4 regions of the Bradyrhizobium sp. UFLA05-153 genome follow, and region 1 is predicted to be linked to each of the others. Evidence: predicted binding sites of a transcription regulator. Region 1 holds the regulator's gene; each other region holds the start of a gene.

Evidence for each region. The regulator PhoB, encoded in region 1, activates phosphate uptake and scavenging genes when phosphate is short. The targets are predictions, from matches to a motif close to TGTCATNNANCTGTCAT.
Region 2: a site for PhoB is predicted at 1,738-1,754, ahead of Q2941_RS10075 (UDP-2,3-diacylglucosamine diphosphatase). Genes of this name have one in related genera too.
Region 3: a site for PhoB is predicted at 1,293-1,309, ahead of Q2941_RS16095 (alkaline phosphatase D family protein). Genes of this name have one in related genera too.
Region 4: a site for PhoB is predicted at 1,244-1,260, ahead of phnC (phosphonate ABC transporter ATP-binding protein). Genes of this name have one in related genera too.

What each region holds. Positions count from the first base shown of each region.
Region 1 covers NZ_JBBIAM010000072.1:26,127-29,331, forward strand. Annotated here, with positions in the region: gene Q2941_RS32640 (aspartate aminotransferase family protein) at 1-395, opposite strand, end outside; gene Q2941_RS32645 (GcrA family cell cycle regulator) at 853-1,365, shown strand; gene phoB (phosphate regulon transcriptional regulator PhoB) at 1,448-2,155, opposite strand; gene phoU (phosphate signaling complex protein PhoU) at 2,170-2,886, opposite strand; gene pstB (phosphate ABC transporter ATP-binding protein PstB) at 2,898-3,205, opposite strand, start outside.
Region 2 covers NZ_JBBIAM010000012.1:79,399-82,603, forward strand. Annotated here, with positions in the region: gene Q2941_RS10060 (c-type cytochrome) at 1-353, shown strand, start outside; gene Q2941_RS10065 (Lrp/AsnC ligand binding domain-containing protein) at 350-595, opposite strand; gene thiD (bifunctional hydroxymethylpyrimidine kinase/phosphomethylpyrimidine kinase) at 750-1,550, shown strand; gene Q2941_RS10075 (UDP-2,3-diacylglucosamine diphosphatase) at 1,778-2,590, shown strand; gene Q2941_RS10080 (glycosyltransferase family 4 protein) at 2,590-3,205, shown strand, end outside.
Region 3 covers NZ_JBBIAM010000023.1:28,909-32,113, reverse strand. Annotated here, with positions in the region: gene Q2941_RS16105 (M20/M25/M40 family metallo-hydrolase) at 1-639, shown strand, start outside; gene Q2941_RS16100 (hypothetical protein) at 775-1,185, shown strand; gene Q2941_RS16095 (alkaline phosphatase D family protein) at 1,398-2,972, shown strand; gene Q2941_RS16090 (aldo/keto reductase) at 3,178-3,205, shown strand, end outside.
Region 4 covers NZ_JBBIAM010000134.1:2,115-5,319, reverse strand. Annotated here, with positions in the region: gene phnD (phosphonate ABC transporter substrate-binding protein) at 1-282, opposite strand, end outside; gene phnC (phosphonate ABC transporter ATP-binding protein) at 334-1,143, opposite strand; gene Q2941_RS43270 (transferase hexapeptide repeat family protein) at 1,318-1,986, shown strand; gene Q2941_RS43265 (alpha-D-ribose 1-methylphosphonate 5-triphosphate diphosphatase) at 1,983-3,170, shown strand; gene Q2941_RS43260 (DUF1045 domain-containing protein) at 3,192-3,205, shown strand, end outside.

The sequences.
Region 1 (3,205 bases):
GCGCCCTCGAAAGTGATCATGCGGTAGCGCTCGGGATGGCCCTTGGAGGCGTGATAGCGGCGCACCACTTTGATTACGCATTCCATCGCCTCGGCGCCCGAATTGCAGAAGAACACGAAGTCCGCAAAGCTCTCGTTGCAGAGCCTGACTGCCAGCTTCTCGCCGTCCGGGCTCTGGAACAGGTTCGACATGTGCCAGAGCTTCGTGGCCTGCTCCTGCAAGGCCTTGACCAAAGCGGGATGTGCATGGCCCAGCGCATTCACGGCGACACCCGAGGTGAAATCGAGATAGCGCTCGCCATTGGTCGCGACCAGCCAGCAGCCTTCGCCGCGCTCGAAGCCGAGCTCGGCCCTGGCGAAAACGGGAAGCAAATGCGTCGCGGCGCTTTTGGTCATGACGGTCACTTGAATGTTGAGGCTGGCTCACGAGACTGCCTTGCGCAGCGCATCGTTGACCTGCCCGGAAAACGAAACGTGCCGCCTTTTAAGGGCGGCACGTGTCACCATTTTATGCTTGGAAAAACCGCTGTCAATGCCGCCAGAAGGCCCTGCAAGGCGTGCGGCCGTAGTCTTGCGGTGGCATTTTTGAGTTCTTTTAGCGACGGAACATGTGGACGCGGAGCCGCAGACTCTTGCGCGGGAGTCACGCCATATTGTAGCGTTTCCCCTGTCAGATACGACATCTCGTGCAGCAGTTCTGATCCTCTTAGTCCTCATGTACCGGCGTAGCGTTCAGGTGCGTTTTCGCGCCCGGCGAGCCTTAAGGGATTCTGGCGGCACGGGTTTTTCGAGGCTTAGACATCGCCACGCGGCCCCAAGGGATTGGCAGGCGCGCGGCGAGGGGAAGGGTGCAATGACGGTTTTGACCTGGTCCGACGATCGCGTCGAGCAATTGAAAAAGCTCTGGGAAGCCGGGCTTTCGGCCAGCCAGATCGCTGCCGAACTCGGGAATGTGACCCGCAACGCCGTAATCGGCAAGGTGCACCGGCTGGGCCTGTCCGGCCGCGCCAAGAGCCCGTCCTCGGCGGCTCCCCGGCCGCGCAAGGCGCGCCCGGCGCAGCACATGATGCGGGTGAGCCGCCCGATCTCGCGCGGCAACACCGCCCTCGCCCAGGCCTTCGAGGTCGAGGTCGAGCCCGATCCGATCACCTATGACAATGTCGTTCCGATGAGCCAGCGCCTGTCGCTGCTCGAGCTCAACGAGGCGACCTGCCACTGGCCGGTCGGCGATCCCTCGAGCCCGGATTTCTTCTTCTGCGGCGGCAAGTCGCTCTCGGGCCTGCCCTACTGCGCACAGCACTCGCGCGTCGCCTACCAGCCGGCCGCCGACCGCCGCCGCGCACCGGCCAAGCCCGGCACGCGCTGAGTTCAGCCACAAACGACAACGTCCCGGTGCAAGGCCGGGACGCTTGATCGAGAAACGTCAGCACGCCATCCGGCGCGCTTTTTTACGTCTGCTCCGCCTTCGCGAAACGATCATCCAGCGCGTAGCCGGCGCCACGGACGGTGCGGATCGGGTCCTGCTCGCGACCGAGATTGAGCAGCTTGCGCAGGCGGCCGATGTGGACGTCGACGGTGCGCTCGTCGATATAGATGTCGCGGCCCCAGACGCTGTCGAGCAGCTGCTCGCGCGAGAACACCCGGCCGGGATGCTCCAGGAAGAACTCCAGGAGGCGATATTCGGTCGGGCCGAGGTCGATCGGCCGACCGGAGCGCGCCACGCGGCGCTTCTCGCGGTCGAGCTCGATGTCGCCAAAGGCGAGTATGGTCGCGAGCCGCTCGGGGCTTGCACGCCGGAGCAGGCCTTTCACGCGCGCGAGCAATTCGGGCACCGAGAACGGCTTGACGATGTAGTCGTCGGCGCCGGTCGCAAGCCCGCGCACCCGCTCGCTCTCCTCACCGCGCGCGGTGAGCATGATGATCGGCAGCTGCTTGGTCTCGGGCCTGGCGCGAAGCCTGCGGCACAGCTCGATGCCGGACAGTCCCGGCAGCATCCAGTCGAGCACGATCAGGTCGGGAATGTGCTCCTTGAGGCGGGTGTCGGCGTCGTCGCCGCGCATCACCGTCTCGACATCGTAGCCGTCGCCTTCGAGGTTGTAGCGCAACAACTCGGTCAGCGCTTCCTCGTCCTCAACAACCAGAATGCGTGCGCCCATAGCGTCGTCGCTCCTTAAGTGTTCGGCACGGTCGTGGCGAAGGTCGTCATATCGCCCTTCGGCCGCTTGTCCGCGATGGCCTGACCTTCGATCATGTAGAAGACGGTCTCGGCGATGTTGGTCGCATGGTCGCCGATCCGCTCGATGTTCTTGGCGCAGAACATCAAATGGATGCAGAACGAGATGTTGCGCGGATCCTCCATCATGTAGGTGAGGAGCTCGCGGAACAGCGAGGTGCAGATCGCGTCGACCTCCTCGTCGCCCTTCCACACCATCATCGCAGCCGGCAGGTCATGCGCGGCATAGGCGTCCAGCACCGACTTGACCTGCTGCTGCACGAGGTCGGTCATGTGTTCCAGGCCGCGGAACAGCTTCAGCGGATGGAAATCAGTCTCCAGCGCGGCGACGCGCTTGCCCATGTTCTTGGCGAGGTCGCCGATCCGCTCCAGATCGGTCGCAACGCGCATGGCGCCGACGATCTCGCGCAGGTCGACCGCCATCGGCTGCCGGCGTGCGATCGTGAGCACGGCGCGCTCCTCGATCTTCTTCTGGAGCGCGTCGATCTCGGCGTCGGTCGCCACCACGCGCTGGCCGAGCGCGACGTCACGGCGGATCAGCGCATCGACGGAATCGACGATCATGCGCTCGGCAAGGCCGCCCATCTCCGCAACGAGTCGCGTGAGCTCCTGGAGGTCGGTGTCGAAGGCCTTTGCGGTATGTTCAGAAGCCATTTCCTGTCTCCTCAGCCGAAGCGGCCGGTGATGTAGTCCTGGGTGCGCCGGTCGCTGGGCGACGTGAAGATCTTGCTGGTCTCGTCGAACTCGATCAACTCGCCAAGATACATGAAGGCGGTCTTGTCGGAGACGCGCGCCGCCTGCTGCATGTTGTGGGTGACGATCGCGATCGTGTAGTTCTCTGCGAGCTCCTGGATAAGCTCCTCGACCTTGGCGGTCGAGATCGGATCGAGCGCCGAGCAGGGCTCGTCGAACAGGATCACCTCAGGACGCACCGCAACGGTGCGGGCGATACAGAGACGCTGCTGCTGGCCGC
Region 2 (3,205 bases), on a different contig from region 1:
CCTATCTCGTGAACAGTTTTGGCCACTGCGCCGAGTGCCACAGCCCGCGCAATCTGCTTGGCGGCCTCATCACGTCGCAGCGCTTTGCCGGCGGCCCCAGTCCGGAAGGCGAGGGATGGGTGCCGAACATCACGCAAAAGGGAATCGGCGACTGGAGCGAGAAGGACATCGCCGATTTCCTCGAGACCGGCGACATGCCAGAGGGCGACAGCGCCTCCGGCGCGATGCGGCCCGTGATCAAGAATCTCGCGCAGCTCACGGCCGAGGACCGCGCCGCGATGGCCGAATATCTGAAATCGCTGCCGCCGGTCGAGGGACCCAAGCCGCCGCCGAAGCGGAAGGAGGGCGGCTAGCGGCCGCCAAATGCCTTGAAGGTGATGATGGTGAGGGTGTCCTGGATGCCCGGCAGGATCTGCACCTTCTCATTGATGAAGTGGCCTATGTCGGTGTCCTTGTCGACATAGAACTTCACCAAGAGGTCGTAGTGACCCGCCGTGGAATAGATCTCGGAGGCGATCTCGGCTTCGGCGAGCGCGTTGGCGACCGTGTAGGACTGGCCGAGCTTGCATTTGATCTGGACGAAGAAAGGAACCATCGCGGCTACTCCGAAGGCATGATTTGGCGGCTAATAGGCCAAAATCGGCCGGCTTTAGCAAGCGAACTTGCTGCCCCGGGCGCAAGCCAGCTTGCTGCCCCCGGATCTGCGGGTTAGGACAGAACATGGCCCCGATCCAACGAAAAGCCGCGCCATGACGACGCCCACAGCGCTGACCATCGCCGGCTCCGATTCGAGCGGTGGCGCCGGCATCCAGGCCGACCTGAAGACCTTCGCCGCGCTCGGCGTCTATGGCGCCTCCGCGATCACGGCGCTGACCGCGCAAAATACCAAAGGCGTGACCGGCATTCATGCGGTGCCCGCCGCATTCGTGACCGCGCAGATCGATGCGGTGTTCTCCGATCTCGATGTCCGCGCGGTCAAGATCGGCATGGTGGCGCAGGCGGCCAGCATCGATGCGATCGCCTCCAGCCTGGCGCGATGGTCGCCGCCGCATGTCGTGCTCGATCCCGTGATGGTCGCGACCTCCGGCGACCGGCTGCTGGCCGAAGAAGCCGTCGAGTCGCTCTGCAAAAGACTCATTCCGCTTGCATCGGTGATCACGCCGAACCTGCCCGAGGCCGCCGCGCTGCTCGATGAGTCGGTCGCAGTCAGCGAGGCCGCGATCGAGAGCCAGGGGCGCCGCCTGCTCGCGCTTGGCGCTCGCGCGGTGCTGATCAAGGGCGGGCACGGGCGGGGCTCAGAGAGCATCGACTATCTCGTCAGCGCGGATGGCTTGATAGCGCTCGCCGCGCCGCGGGTCTCCACCAAAAATACCCATGGCACTGGCTGCTCGCTGTCGTCTGCCGTCGCAGCAGGTCTCGCCAAGGGCGAAGACCTCGCGACCGCCGTGCGCAATGCCAAGGCCTGGATCAGCGCGGCGATTGCGGCGGCCGACCGCTTCAGCGTCGGTCACGGCCACGGGCCGATCCATCATTTCCACAAGTTCTATTGACGTCGGCCGCGATGGCGGCGGCAGCCGCGCGCGGCCCGCTGGCGTTAACCAATAAACCTATTGGTTCCCGGAGTTTTGCGGAGGCGTCTGCGACGCCATGTCGCCTGATTGTCGCATGCGGCTGATATCCGCGGGGAGGGCGAGGCAAAGTTTGATTCGTATCTGAGGGTGCCTCACAGGTTCAATCGGTCATCCCCCTGTCACGGGACATTGTTACAGGCTGATGCATGGGAAGTTACGATATGAGTGACGAGAGTCCCGAACGGCGCTTTCGGACCTTGTTCATCTCCGACGTTCATCTCGGGGCCCGCGGTTCGCAAGCCGATCTTCTGCTCGACTTCCTGCGCTACCACGATGCCGACACCATCTATCTCGTCGGCGACATCGTCGATGGCTGGGCGCTGAAATCAGGCTGGTACTGGCCGCAATCGCATAACGATCTCGTCCAGAAACTGCTGCGCAAGGCGCGCAAGGGCGCCAAGGTCATCTACATCCCCGGCAATCACGACGAGTTTCTGCGGAACTATTACGGCACGCATTTCGGCGGCATCGATGTGGTCGAAAACACCGTCCACACCGGCGCGGACGGCAAGCGTTACCTCGTGATCCACGGCGACATCTTCGACCTCGTGGTGCAGAACGCGCGCTGGCTCGCCCATCTCGGCGACAAGGCCTACGATTTCGCGATCCAGGTGAACCGGCTCGTCAACTTCTTCCGTCGCGCCTTCGGCGTGCCCTATTGGTCGCTGTCGCAATGGGCGAAGCTGAAGGTCAAGAACGCCGTCAACTATATCGGCGCGTTCGAGCAGGCGCTTGCCGCCGAAGCACGGCGCCACGAGGCCGACGGCGTGATCTGTGGCCACATCCACTATGCCGTGATCCGTGACGAGAACGGCATCCGCTACATGAATTGCGGCGACTGGGTGGAGAGCTGCACCGCCTTGGCCGAGCATGACGACGGTCAATTCGAGATCATCACCTGGGCCGACCAGTTGCGAAAGGCCGCGCCGGTCGTGCCGGTGGCCGCAAGAGCTGCGTGATGCGCATCCTGGTCGCGACCGACGCCTGGCACCCGCAAGTCAACGGTGTGGTTCGGACGCTGACCAAGCTCGCCGACGCCGCGAAGGCGCTGGACGTCGAGTTCAGCTTCCTCACCCCGCAATCGTTCCGTACCTTCGCGATGCCGAGCTATCGCGACGTGCGGCTCGCGATGCCGCGGCCAGCGAAGATCGCAAAGCTTATCGAGGAAGCGCGTCCCGACAGTATCCATATCGCGACCGAAGGGCCGATCGGCCTCATGGTCCGCCGCTATTGCCGGCAGCGCAAGCTGCCGTTCACGACGAGCTTCCACACCCGCTTTCCTGAATATGTCCGGGCCAGGGTGCCGGTTCCGGGATCGCTGATCTGGCGGGCGCTGCGCCGCTTCCACGCGCCCAGCCGCGCCGTGATGGCGGCGACCCCGGCACTGGCGCGTGAGCTCAGCGAGCGCGGCTTTGACAGTGTCGTGCTGTGGCCGCGCGGCGTCGACAACAAGCTGTTCTATCCCCGCGCCATCGATCTCTGCTTTCCCGCGCCGGTGTTCCTCTGCGTCGGCCGCGTCGCGGTGGAGAAGAATCTGGAAGCATTCCTCGACCTCGATCTGCCCGGCACCAAGG
Region 3 (3,205 bases), on a different contig from region 1:
AACTTCCCGCCCAAGCTGAACGCCACCACGCGCGGCTATTTCGAGAAGAGCGCGCAGTTCGAGAACGACCAGACCGCAGCCGACATGCGCGCCGTGATGTCCGACAAGCCCGATCCGGCGGCGCTGTCTTTCGTGCGGCTCGCTGCGAACCCCGTCTACAACGCTCAGCTCCGCACCACCTGCGTTGCGACCATGCTGCAGGGCGGGCATGCCATCAACGCGCTGCCGCAGTCGGCGAGTGCCAAGGTCAATTGCCGCATCATGCCGGGCGAGCCGGTCGAGGAGGTCAAGGCGACGCTGGAGCAGGTGCTGGCGGATCCCGACATCAAGCTGACGCAGATCGATACGGCGGTCATCAGCGCGCCCAGCGAGCTGCACGAGGAGATCATGGGCGCGATCGAAAAGCTCTCGGGCGAATTCTTCCCCGGCGCCATCGTGCTCCCGGTCATGAGTTCCGGCGCCACCGACGGCAGCTACCTGCGCAATGCGGGCATCCCGACCTACGGCCATTCCGGCATGGCGATCGACATCGGGGAGAACCGCATCCACGGCAAGGACGAGCGTGTTCCCGTGGCGTCGTTCTACAAGGGACAAGAGTACCTTCATCGGCTCGTCAAAACGCTGGCAGGCGGTTCCTGAGCCTGCGAAAGGCTTGTGAATCGGGGATCGGCTTCGGTAGCTGGTAACCCTGATGACAATCTGCCGCTGGAAATCCGCCTCGCGCCTCCTAAATAAGGGTAAAATTGCCCTTAATTGAATTTCAGGAGGCGTCTCTTGGTCCTGAAAAGCGTATCGTTCGGCCTCGCCACCGCGCTCATGCTCGCATGCAGCAGCGCGGCGATGGCTGACGACTACAAGCCTGACGAATATCTCGGCCTCGATCTCTCCAAGGCGGTGCTGTCGCCGAAGCGGCTCGGCCCTGCGACGCAATTCGCGCCGGTCCAGGTGGAAGCACGAAGTGATGCGGCGCGCGCCGTGCCTGACGTCACGCCGAAGGCGGTCGTGACCGAGCACGTGAAGGCGCCGGAGCCGCGGGTTGCTCACGCGAAGAGGGCGCAACCGCGTGGCGCTGCCCGCACCAGGCTTGCGCATCGGCACGCGAATCCGCTGGACGCGCAGGCGATGGACACGCGCATCCAGACCTGGCCGTGCAGGTCGGGCGGCATCTGCAACTGGAAACATTAGAGCATGATCCGGACCCGAAGGGCCGCGCTAGCGCAAAGTGTGAAGCGGTTTTCCCTCGCGACAAACGCGGAACGCGTTTGCGCGGAGATCATGCTCAAATAATTAGGCGTCATCCGCCCGTCGCAAAACGGTAGGCGCGGAGTCAAAAAACCGTCGGCCTGGAGTCAAGGAGCACAGGCACCTTTCGTCGCGATTCGACGAAGGTTTCCTGAATGGCAACGCTCCGCGCCTCGCGCGCATGGACCCGGCGGCAGTTTCTGGTCCGCTCCACATCCTCCCTCGCGCTCGCTGGTCTCGGCTCTCGCGCCAAACCATATCTCAGCCGCGCCGCCGATCGTCCGCTGATCGCAGGCGGCATTCAGTCGGGCGACGTGTCCGAAGGCTCTGCCGTCATCTGGGCGCGCGCCGACCGGCCTGCGCGGATGCGGGTCGAATGTGCCACAGCCGAAAGCTTCAAGACGATCCTGTGCACGGCAACCACTGACGCGCTGCCAGACGCCGACTTCACCTCAAAGGTGCTGCTGCGTGACCTGCCGCCCGGACAGGACATCTTCTACCGCGTGCGCTTCGACGACATCGCGACCGGCATTGTCGGCGAGACGCGTACCGGACATTTCCGCACTGCGCCAGCCGCAGGCCAGTCGATCTCGTTCGTGTGGTCCGGCGACACCGCCGGGCAGGGATGGGGCATCGATACGTCGCGCGGCGGCATGCGCAGCTATCGCACGATGCTCGACAACCGTCCGGATTTCTTCATCCATTCCGGCGACCACATCTATGCCGACTGCACCATTCCTGCCGAGTTGAAGCTGCCGAACGGCGAGATCTGGCGCAACCTCGTCACCGAAGAGAAATCGGAAGTCGCGCACACGCTGGCGCAGTTCCGCGGCAATTACAAATACAATCACCTCGACGAGAATTTCCGCGCCTTCCATGCGGAGGTGCCGATGTTCGCGCAATGGGACGACCACGAGGTCACCAACGACTGGTCGCCCTATGGCAGCGTCGATGAGACCGGTTTTGATGCCGACGGCACCTCACGCCTGGTCGCGCGCGCGAGGCGTGCGTTTTTCGACTTCATGCCGATTCGCGAGATCCGGCAGCAGCAAGGCCGCATTTATCGGAGAATTGCCTACGGACCGCTGCTCGACGTCTTCATGATCGACATGCGCAGCTATCGCGACGGCACCTGGAACAAGGGCGAGGAGCACGACGGCTGGATCCTCGGCCGTGATCAGCATGCCTGGCTGAAGCGGGAGCTCGCCGCTTCGCGCGCGACCTGGAAGGTGATCGCGGCCGACCTGCCGATCGGCCTGATCAGCCTCGATGCCGTCGCGCTCGGCGATGGTCCGCCCGATCGGCGCGAGCACGAGATCGCGGACCTGCTCTCCTTCATCAGGCGCGCCGGCGTGCGCAACACCGTCTGGCTCACCGCTGACATGCACTACACCGCCGCGCATTACTACGATCCCAACCGCGCGGTGTTCTCCGATTTCGAGCCGTTCTGGGAATTCGTCTCAGGTCCCCTCCATGCCGGCACCTGGGGGCCGGGCGAGCTCGACAACACCTTTGGACCCGTCGCGATGTACCAGCGCGGTTGTAGCGCCGAGCAGGGCGAGAACCTTGCGCCTTGCTTCGGGCTCCAGTTCTTCGGCTGCGTCGACATTGACGGCGGCACGGAGGTCATGACCGTGACGCTGAAGGACGTCGACAATCGCGACCTCTGGTCGGTCAACATCCTCCCGCGGCCGCAAGTGCGGCCCGCTGTGGTGGCACAGCATTCGTAAATGGAGCGCGGAGTCGTCATGCCCGGGACAAGACTGGGCCTGACGATGTGAACCAGCGGACACGCTAACCGGTTCTTGATTGGCTGCTCCGCGATCGGCTCGCTATAATGCTCACCCCGCCATCGCTCTTTCACCACTGAAAACTCTGCTTGCGCGGCCTTTGCCGGGCGCATCCGGCGGGCTGGAATTCGTCAGGAGTGTCTTCATGGAAAATCTGAAAATCAAAAATCTGA
Region 4 (3,205 bases), on a different contig from region 1:
GAAGGACGCCGGACCGTAATAGCCGATATGGATGTTGCCGGCACGCTGGCCTTCGATGAGGGCAGCGTAGTCATTGGCAACACGCAGCGTGACCTTGATGCCGAGTTCCTTGGACAGATAGCTGATGAAAGGGGCGTAGCGCTCGGTAACGCCCGAGCCGTTCTCGGCCGGAATCGCGGCGAAGGTGATCTCCGGATATTTGGTTTTCCAGTCCTCGGCGGACGCGGATGCGGTGAAGGCCAGTGCGGCGGCGCCGGCAAGGACGATGCGACGAGTGATCATGATACCCTCTTGATCGGTTGGACGCGGTGAACGCAAAACTTGGGTCGCAGCTCAGGCGGCGGCAGCGGTGCCGAGCGCCGGAACGGCTTCGGGCACGGGCAGCGGCACGCCGCCCATGACTTCACTGGCTTCGAGATCGTAGAGCTCGCGCGCGACGTGCTCGGTGAGCGCCGACGGCGCGCCGTCGAACACCACGCGGCCCGCCGCCATGCCGATCAGGCGGTCGCAATAGCTGCGCGCCAGATCGAGCGAATGCAGGTTACAAATCACGGTGATGCCAAAATGCTTGTTGATGCGTAAGAGCGCATCCATCACGATCTTCGTGTTGCGCGGGTCGAGCGAGGCGATCGGCTCGTCGGCGAGGATCAGATCAGGCTGCTGCACCAGCGCGCGGGCGATCGCAACGCGCTGCTGCTGTCCGCCGGAGAGCTGGTCGGTACGCTGTGCCGCGAGCGAGGCCATGTCGAACTGCTCCAGCGCCGACATCGCCAGCGCCTTGTCCTCTTCGAGCCAGGCCTGCGTGAGCGAGCGCCAGGCTGGCATCGCGGCAAGGCGCCCCATCAGCACATTGGTGAGCACATCGAGCCGACCGACGAGATTGAATTGCTGGAAGATCATCGCGGCACGGGCGCGCCATTGCCGCAGCTCCTTGCCGCGCAGCGCGGTGACGTCGACGCCGTCGAACAGGATGCGCCCCTCTGTTGGCGTCGCCAGGCGGTTGATGGTCCGCAGCAGGGTCGACTTGCCGGCGCCGGAACGGCCGATCACGCCGACGAAGCCGCCGGGGGCGATTTCAAACGAAGCACCGTCCACCGCGGCTTTTGCGCCGAAGCGGCACGTCAGACCTTCAACCACCAGCATGCAGGGGCTCCCAACTAGCTGGGCCCAACCGCTAACGCCACCGCTTTACATTTGTGTGACAGCGGCACTGCGGTGCGGCGATGCTACGCACGTCGTCCCCTGTCATCTCCTCGTCATGACATCGTCATCAAGCCGCTCGAAGACGAACTCCCCTCCCCTGTTGACGGACGCACCATGGTCGCCAAAGCGCTTTCGGTCCAACCGACCATCGATCCCACCGCCAAGCTGCACGAGACCAAGCTCGGCGCCTATTGCGAGGTCGGCGCGCGCACGATCCTGCACGAGGTGAGGATGGGGGACTATTCCTACGTCGTGAACGATGCCCAGATCACTTACACGACGATCGGAAAATTCTGCTCGATCGCAGCGATGACGCGCATCAATCCCGGCAACCACCCGATGCACCGCGCCAGCCAGGCCCATTTCACCTATCGTGCCAGTGCCTATTTTCCGGGCGAGAGCGACGAGGACGAGTTCTTCAACTGGCGGCGCCAGCATCATGTCCATATCGGCCACGACGTCTGGATCGGCCATGGCGCGATCGTGCTGCCGGGCCGCAATATCGGCACTGGTGCCGTGGTGGCGGCAGGCGCCATCGTCACCAAGGACGTGCCCGCCTACACCATCGTCGCCGGCAATCCGGCCCGCCCGGTCCGGCGGCGGTTCTCTGACGAGATCGCCGGCCGACTGGCAAGGCTCGCCTGGTGGGACTGGGATCACGAAAGCTTGCGCGAGGCCTTGCCTGATTTCCGCAGGCTCGGGATTGAAGATTTCCTCGCAAAGTACGAAGCACGGCTCGTTGCCAACCATTCTTCCCCCAGCAAGCGAAGCATCCTCGCGTGACCGAAATTTTTCTTGAGGGCGGCCGGGCCCTGATCGGCTCGGAGATCGTCGAAACGTCACTTGTTGTTTCCGGGCAGGATATCGCGGAGATCGGACGCGGACGCGCGCGGCTCGCAATCGACGCCCGCAACCTGCTGGTCCTGCCGGGCATCGTCGACCTGCATGGCGACGCCTTCGAGCGGCAGATGATGCCGCGCCCGGGCGTCGACTTCCCGATCGACGTGGCGCTCGCCGACAGCGACCGGCAGGCCGTCAGCAACGGCATCACCACCGTCTTCCATGGCACGACCTGGTCGTGGGAGCCGGGCTTGCGCTCTGGCGACAATGCACGGCGCCTGCTCGAGGCGATCGAGCGCTTGCGGCCGCAATTTGCCGCCGACATCCGCTTCCATCTGCGGCACGAGACCTACAATCTCGACGCGGAGGACGAGATCGGCCAATGGCTCGCCGAAGGACGGATCGATCTGTTCGCCTTCAACGATCACATGGCTTCGACCATCCGCGATCTGGCGAAGCCAAACAAGCGTGGCCGCCTGGTCGACCGGACCGGACTGTCCGACGCGGCCCTTGAAGAGCTGGTCGGCCGCGTCGCCGCTCGCGCGGCGGACGTTCCGGCGTCGACTGCGCGGCTCGCCGCCGCGGCGCGCGTGGCCGAGGTGCGGATGCTCTCGCATGACGACGCGACACCGGCGATGCGCAAGGCGTATCGTGATATGGGTGTCACGATCGCCGAATTTCCGGTCAACGAGGAGACGGCGCGCGAGGCCGCGGCGGCCGGTGACGCCATCATCTATGGCGCGCCGAACGTGGTGCGCGGCGGCAGCCACACCGGCTGGACCAGGGCGTCCGACATGATCGCCAAAGGGCTCTGCTCGGTGCTGGCGTCCGACTATTATTATCCGGCGCAATTGCTCGCCGCCTTCCGGCTCGTGGCTGATGGCGTGCTTCCGCTGGCGCAGGCCTGGAAGCTGATTTCGGAAGCACCGGCAGAGGCCGCAGGCCTGTCCGATCGCGGTATGATCAAGGAGGGACGGCGCGCCGACATCCTGCTGGTCGACGACACCGTGCCGCTGCGGCCGCGAGTGGTCGCGGTGATCGCCGCAGGCAAGCTCGTCCAACTCACCGATGGCACGCGCCTGCTGGGCTCAGCCGCGGCGCCGCGTGAGGCTATCGCCGCCGTCTAAACCCGCTATATATCTGAGGCGATGACAGGTTTCCC